Regions from separate parts of the Nocardioides sp. NBC_00163 genome, predicted to be linked through region 2. Evidence: riboswitches for the same ligand, from Rfam matches in the RefSeq annotation. Region 2 holds a riboswitch; the other holds the start of a gene.
What was found. A riboswitch is a leader RNA that binds a small molecule or an ion and turns the genes downstream of it on or off. The one in region 2 is predicted to bind cobalamin.

Region 1 (3,403 bases), 200 kb from region 2:
GCCGATCGCTCCGGACGTGGAGACGATGACGGCCGTCATCAGCGCCGTGAGCACGAGGAGCACGGCCCGGATGCGCGTGACGTCGACGCCGAGCGAAGCCGCCGCGTCGTTGCCGAACGCGAACGCGTCCATCCACCCGGCGCCCGCGACGCAGCAGAGCAGCCCGCCGAGCACGATCACCCCGCAGACGAGTACGTCGGTCCAGCTCGCCGAGGAGAGCGACCCGAGCAGCCAGAAGAGCACTCCGCGCGTCTGCTCGGCGTCGGCCGCGGTGAACACGATGAACGAGGTGAGTGCCGAGAAGAGCTGGGTGGCGGCGATGCCGGCCAGCACGAGCCGGTCGGTGGTGCCGCCGGCGAGCGAGGCGAGCAGCAGCACGAGCGCGAACGAGACGAGCGCGCCCGCGAACGCCCCGGTGGAGAGACCGATCGCGCCCGAGCCGACGCCGAGCACGACGACCGCGACCGCCCCGGTGGAGGCTCCCGAGGAGATGCCGAGCACGAACGGGTCGGCGAGCGGGTTGCGCAGCAGCGACTGCAGGATCACTCCGCAGATCGCCAGTCCGGCCCCGCAGATCCCGGCCAGCAACGTACGCGGCAGCCGCAGGTCCCACACGATGCTCTGCTGGAGCAGAGTGAGGTCGGAGAGCCCGAGCCCGGCTCGGTCGGCCACGACGCCGTAGACGTCGGCGACGCTCAGGTCGGAGGGCCCGACGGTGATGGCGCCGGCGACCGAGGCCAGCACCACCAGCGGCGCCACCAGCAGGACGCCGGCGCGGGGGAGGCGTACGGGCATCAGCGGAGGTCGAGGTCGGCCAGCTGGTCCGCGACGTTCTCGACCGCGTAGACGGTGCGGATCGAGGGGTTGAGCTCGGCTCCGGAGAGCGTCACGAAGCGATCGTTCTGGACCGCGTCCATCCGGGCGGTGACCGGGTTGCTCTTCAGGTAGTCGATCTTGGCGCGTGCGGTCTCGGCGGTCTGGCTCTTGCGGGTCAGGTCGCCGAGGACGATGACATCGGGGTTGCGCTCGGCGACGGTCTCCCAGTTGATCTGCGGCCACTCGTCGGTGGTGTCGTCGAAGACGTTCTCGATGCCGAGGGTGCGGCCGATGATCCCCGGGCCGCCGCAGCAGCCGGCCAGATAGGGCGACTCGGAGTTGGCGAACCAGTACATGGCGCTCACCTCGCCTTCCGGCGCCTCGGTCCGGGCGGTCTCCAGCCGCTTCGACAGGTCGGCGACGAGCTCCTCGCCCCGCTCGGGGACGCCGAAGATCCGCGCCAGGTCGGTGATCTCCTGGAAGATCGTGTCGATCTCGAGGGCGTCGTGGCGGGTGCCGTCGTCATCGCCCTCGTTGTCCTTGAGGCACTCGGCGGGGGAGAGGTAGGAGCCGACGCCGAGCTTCTCCAGGTCCTCGGGCGTGGTCACCCCGCCCTCGCCCAGCGTGCTGATGAAGGAGGCCGTGACGAAGTCCGGCTCGGCCTCCAGGACGCGCTCGTAGGAGGGCGCGTTCTCGGCCAACCGGGGCACGCCCTTGTTGTCCGCGGCCAGCGAGTCGAGCACCGGGTCGGTCCAGGTCGCGGTGCCGGCCATCCGGTCGGCCAGTCCGAGCGAGAGCAGGATCTCCGTGGAGCCCTGGTTGAGCGAGACGACGCGCTCGGGCGGTGCCTCGAGGGTGATCTCGCGCCCGCAGTTGGTCAGGGTGAGCGGGAAGCCGGTGGTGTCGGCGGCCGCCTGCTGTGCGCCGGAGGGCTGGTTGGCGGCGCAGCCGGCCAGTGCGGAGCAGAGCACCAGGACGGTGCTCGCGGTGAACGTTCGGATGGTGCGGGAGAGGTGCACGTCGGTCCTCGAGCTGGTCGCGGGCTGGTGCGCGTCGCCCGTCCTGACCGGCAGCGGTCTGCTGCAGGGCCAGCAGGTCTTCGGACTCGGGATCGACCGGCGCGAGACGCCTTCCCAGGCCCGAGGGCCCAGTGGCACAGTGTCCCGTCCGTCACCCACACCGCTGCGCGTCAGTCCCGGACTCTCACCGGGTTCCCGTGCCGGGACTACGTCCCGAGCGGCTGGCTCCAAGACCGTAGCAGGGGGCCCCGCCCCCGTGGGGGACGACCTCAGCCCTCGCGATGGGCGCTCAGCCCGTCCTCCCCGGGCGCGACCGAGTCGTGGAGTCTGATCGTGTGGTCGTAGTGCTCCTCGGCCATCGGCCGGTAGTCGATCCGCGGCTCCGTCATCACGCCCTCGAGACGTACGCTCAGATCGGCCTCGATCCGCGCCATGACCTGGGCGTCGATGGTGTCGGTGTCCGTGATCAGGTGCGGGCGCAGCGGTTCCATCCCGGTGTACCAGAACGTGCCGTGCAGAAGGGGCCACAGGACGTCCTCGATGTCGCCGCTGATCCCGCGCGGACCCAGCGTCGCGGCCCGGTCACCGGCGGTGACGATCGTCAGCGCGCGCTTGCCGATCAGGCCGCCCTTGCCGTACTTGAGCGGCTTGCCGGTCTCCGGATCCGGTACGTCGAAGGCGAACCCCGACTCGAAGACCCGGTCGATCCAGCCCTTGAGGATGGCCGGCACCGAATACCACCACAGCGGGAACTGCACGACCAGCAGATCGGCCTCCCGCAGCCGGTCCTGGTGGCGGCGTACGTCGGCCTCGCCCCGCTCCACCAGAAGTGGATTGAAACCTTCTCGATAGAGGTCGATCTCGTCGACGCTCCAGCCGGCCGCGCCGAGCGCGTCCACGCCGATCTCGCGCAGCCGTCCGTTGAGTGATGACGCGTGCGGATGTGCCCATACCCAGAGTGCGTGCATGGGGCTCTGAACGCCGTCTGACGCGGAGGGATTCCCGACTGGATCCGGGCGGGCGCCGACGCGGTCTGATGACAAAGTCCGGATCTCGCTCAAATTAGCGGCCTCAGAGTGTTGACGTATGTGATTGCCATCACTAGCGTAAACCAGGCTTGAAACCTTTCAATTCGAGGAGCTGCCCATGCCGGACACACCCGCCGCACTGGAGCTGCGGGACGTGGCCAAGTCCTTCGGCCCCGTACGCGCCCTCCGGTCCGGAAGCCTCCGGGTCGAGGCCGGATCCATCCACGCGCTCGTGGGGGAGAACGGTGCCGGGAAGTCGACCCTGGTCAAGATCGTCGCCGGGCTCTACCGCCGCGACGCCGGCGACTACCTGCTCTCCGGAGAACAGGTCGACTTCCGCAACACCGCCGACGCCAAGCAGGCCGGGGTTGCGGTCATCTACCAGGAGCCGACCCTCTTCCCCGACCTCTCGGTCACCGAGAACATCTTCATGGGACGCCAGCCGACCAACCGCTGGGGCAAGATCGACCGCGCCGCGATGCGCACCGAGGTCGTCGAGCTCTTCGCCAGGCTCGGCGTCCCGATCGAGCCCGACCGTCC
Region 2 (3,403 bases):
GAGTCGTTGACGAACAGGCTCCCCGGCGTCGGCCCCCAGGTCTCGACCATCTGTTCGCGCAGGTCAGCCGGGAGATCCGCAGTCCACTTGTCGTAGTCGGCCTTCGAGATGCGGACGTGGGCGTCGGTGAGCTGGGCGTTGGTCAGCCACTCCTCGTCCTGGCCACCGGCCGCGATCAGCGCGTGGATCAGCGCGTCGCCGGCGGCGGTGTCGCCCTCCTCGGCGGCGACGGAGTCGAGGATGCGTACGACCTCGTTGTCCTGCCCCAGGTCGTAGCCCTCCTCGCGGAGCCGGCGCAGCATCCGGATCGCGGAGACCGGGGTGTCCAGACCGACCGCGTTGCCGATCCGGGAGTGCTTGGTGGGGTAGGCGGAGAGCACCAGGGCGAGGCGCTTGTCCGGGTTGGGCGTGTGCCGCAGGCGCGCGTGGTTGACCGCGATCCGGGCGACCCGCGCGGTGCGCTCGGGGTCGGCGACGTAGTGGGGGAGACCCTGCTCGTCGAGCTCCTTGAAGGAGAACGGGGCGGTGATGATCCGCCCGTCGAACTCGGGGATCGCGATCTGGTTGGCCGAGTCGAGCGGCGTGACGCCGTCGTCGGAGACCTCCCACTCCGCGCGCGAGCTGGTCAGGCACAGGCCCTGCAGCACCGGGATGTCGAGCGCCGCCATCCGCTCCACGTCCCAGGCCTCGTCCTCGCCACCGGCGCTCGCCGAGGCAGGCACGGAGCCACCGGCCGCGAGCACGGTCACGATCAGCGCGTCGAGGGTGCCGAGCGCCTCGTAGAGGTCATCGGGGGCCGAGCGGAGGGAACCCGCGAAGACGGGTACGCCGGTGGCCGCGCCGGTCGCGTCGATGGCGTCGGCCAGCGCGTGGGCGAACGCGGTGTTCCCGCTGGTCTCGTGGGCGCGGTAGTAGAGCACCCCGATGCGCGGCTTCCCGCTGGTCGAGCCGCCGGAGCCGCTAGGCGGAGGCGTGTCGAGACCAACACGGTCAGCAAACCCCCAGGCCGGGACGGAGGCCGGCGGCTCGAACCCGAAGCCGGTCAGCAGGACCGTGTCGGAGAGGAACGCGTGCAGCTGGGCCAGGTTGCCCGGCCCGCCTTCGGCGAGATAGCGGTGAGCCTCGGCGGCGACACCCATCGGAACGGTGGAGTGCTCCATCAGCTCGGCGCTCGGCTGCTGCTCGCCGCCGAGGACCACGACCGGCGTGCCGCGCTCCTTGACGGCGCTCAGGCCGTCCCACAGGTCGGTGGGCGAGCCGAGGAGCCGGAAGACGACCAGGTCGGCGTCGGCCACGACCTGCTCCAGATCGGTCGCTCGCGACGGGTTCGCCCAGGCGTACTCGGCGCCGCTGGCACGGGCCGAGAGCAGGTCGGTGTCCGAGGTGGACAGAAGGGCGATGCGTACGCGTGCAGAGTCGGCCATGCCGAGTTCCTCCTAGGGGTTCTCGCCCCGTCGATCGGTCGGATAGCCCGCGGCCAGTGTCTGGCTGTGTCCGTGCCCAGAAGCTGTACGGACGTCACAGTGGCGGAACCGCCCCGGACTCTCACCGGGTTCCTGCGCCACGAGCGTGCTCGCAGCCTACCCCGCGTGGCGCGCGAGCCAGGTCTCGCGGGTGACCTCGTACTCGACCTCGCCGTCGGCGTGCCCGGCGAGCGGTTCGTCGAAGGTCTCGTGGAAGGCGCGTACGAAGCTCATCCCGACGGAGACCATGGTCGCGCGGGACGCCTCGTTGACGGCCATCGTCTGCGCGATCACCCGATCGATCCCGAGGTCCTCGAACCCGTGGCGGAGCAGCTCGAGCGAGCCTTCCTTCGCATAGCCCTTGCGCCACTGGCGTTGCGGGAGCCGGTAGCCCAGCTCGGCGGCATCGGTGCGCGGCGGGTTGTCGGGCGGCTCGAACATGTAGAGCCCGACGGCCTCACCGGCCGCGTACCCGATCCACTTGCCCAGCGCCTCCGTCTCCTTCGCCACCCGGATCCACTTGTGCATCCGCTCCTCGGTCTCCTCCGGCCTGAGCGCGCGGGTGAACAGATGGCGGAGCACCACGGGGTCCGAGTTGAGCTCGACGAGGAACGGCAGATGCTCCTCGGAAAGCGGGACCAGGTCGAGGCGCTCGGTGCGCAGACGGGCTTGCGGCATGGGCCAGACGTTAGCCAGGACGTACGTCGGTGGCACCTGGTTTCTGGGGCAATCACCTCAATTGACAAATCTGTTTGTCAATTGCATCCTGGATCTTGTGAGCAACGGCATCATCTATGTCGACGAGCCGGACCGGGTGGCCGCGGCGCTGTCGCCTATTCGTCGGCAGCTTCTCGGTCACCTGCAGGAGCCGACGTCTGCTACCCAGCTCGCCGCCTTGCTCGAGCTGCCTCGCCAGCGGGTGAACTACCATCTGCGGGCGCTCGAGTCGGCCGGGTTGGTGGAGCTGGTCGAGGAGCGGAAGCGCCGCGGATTCGTCGAGCGGATCGTGCGTGCGAAGCCGGGTGCGATCGTGGTCGACCCATCCGTGATGGGCCGCGGATCCGAGTCTGCTGAGAGCGCCGGGCGGATCATGGACCAGTTCGCCGCCGACCACCTGGTCGGGGTCGCGGCAGCCACCGTGCGGGATGTGGCCCGTATGCAGGTCAAGGCAGACGAGCAGGGCAAGCGCCTGCTCACGTTCACGATCGAGGCCGCCGTGCGCTTCGCTGACGCCGCCGACGTGCACAGATTCACCGAGGAGCTGACCGAAGTGCTGCGGCGTACGGCCGAAAGCTTCGACAGCCCGACCGGTCGTCAGTACCGCGTGGTCATCGGCGGGCATCCCGCCCCGGCCGCGGTGACCGAACCGTCCGAACAGGAGCAGAGTGATGAATGACATTCAGCGCGGCGAGACGCCGCGGATCGAGGTCACCGCGTCGGCCTCGGCCGATGCCGCGTGGCAGGCGCTGCGGGATCCGGCCGCCATCCGACAGTGGCACGGCTGGGACACCGATGAGGCCGAGGCCGAGATCGACTCGATCTACTTCACCGACGTCGTCGAGGAGGCCGACCGGCGCACACTGGTCGTCAACGGCGGCGACGAATTCGAGATCCAGCCGGACGGCGACGGCGTCCGAATCACGCTGACTCGTGCGCCGTTGTCCGGCAACCCGGACTGGGACGCGTACTACGATGATGTCACCGAGGGATGGACGTCGTTCATGCATCAGCTTCGGTTCGCGCTCGAGCGCCGGCCCGGCATGACGCGCCGCACGCTGTTCTTCGCCGATCGCGGCACCTACTCGGGCACCGTCATCGAGCGGATCGGCCTCGACGCTGTCGCCGGGCAGCCCCGGGGCAGCCGCTACACAGCGACGATCGCCGGCGAGGACGTGGCCGGCGAGGTGTGGTTCCGCTCGACGCGCCAGCTGGGCGTGACG

Region 1: another riboswitch for cobalamin. It lies ahead of OG801_RS06000 (ABC transporter substrate-binding protein); the one in region 2 lies ahead of cobN (cobaltochelatase subunit CobN).

What each region holds. Positions count from the first base shown of each region.
Region 1 is NZ_CP108155.1:1,254,713-1,258,115, reverse strand. It holds gene OG801_RS06005 (FecCD family ABC transporter permease) at 1-795, opposite strand, end outside; gene OG801_RS06000 (ABC transporter substrate-binding protein) at 795-1,835, opposite strand; cobalamin riboswitch at 1,889-2,076, opposite strand; gene OG801_RS05995 (NAD(P)H-dependent oxidoreductase) at 2,105-2,803, opposite strand; gene OG801_RS05990 (sugar ABC transporter ATP-binding protein) at 2,982-3,403, shown strand, end outside.
Region 2 is NZ_CP108155.1:1,450,247-1,453,649, reverse strand. It holds gene cobN (cobaltochelatase subunit CobN) at 1-1,424, opposite strand, end outside; cobalamin riboswitch at 1,458-1,603, opposite strand; gene OG801_RS06985 (GNAT family N-acetyltransferase) at 1,581-2,141, opposite strand; gene OG801_RS06980 (ArsR/SmtB family transcription factor) at 2,140-2,859, shown strand; gene OG801_RS06975 (SRPBCC domain-containing protein) at 2,852-3,403, shown strand, end outside.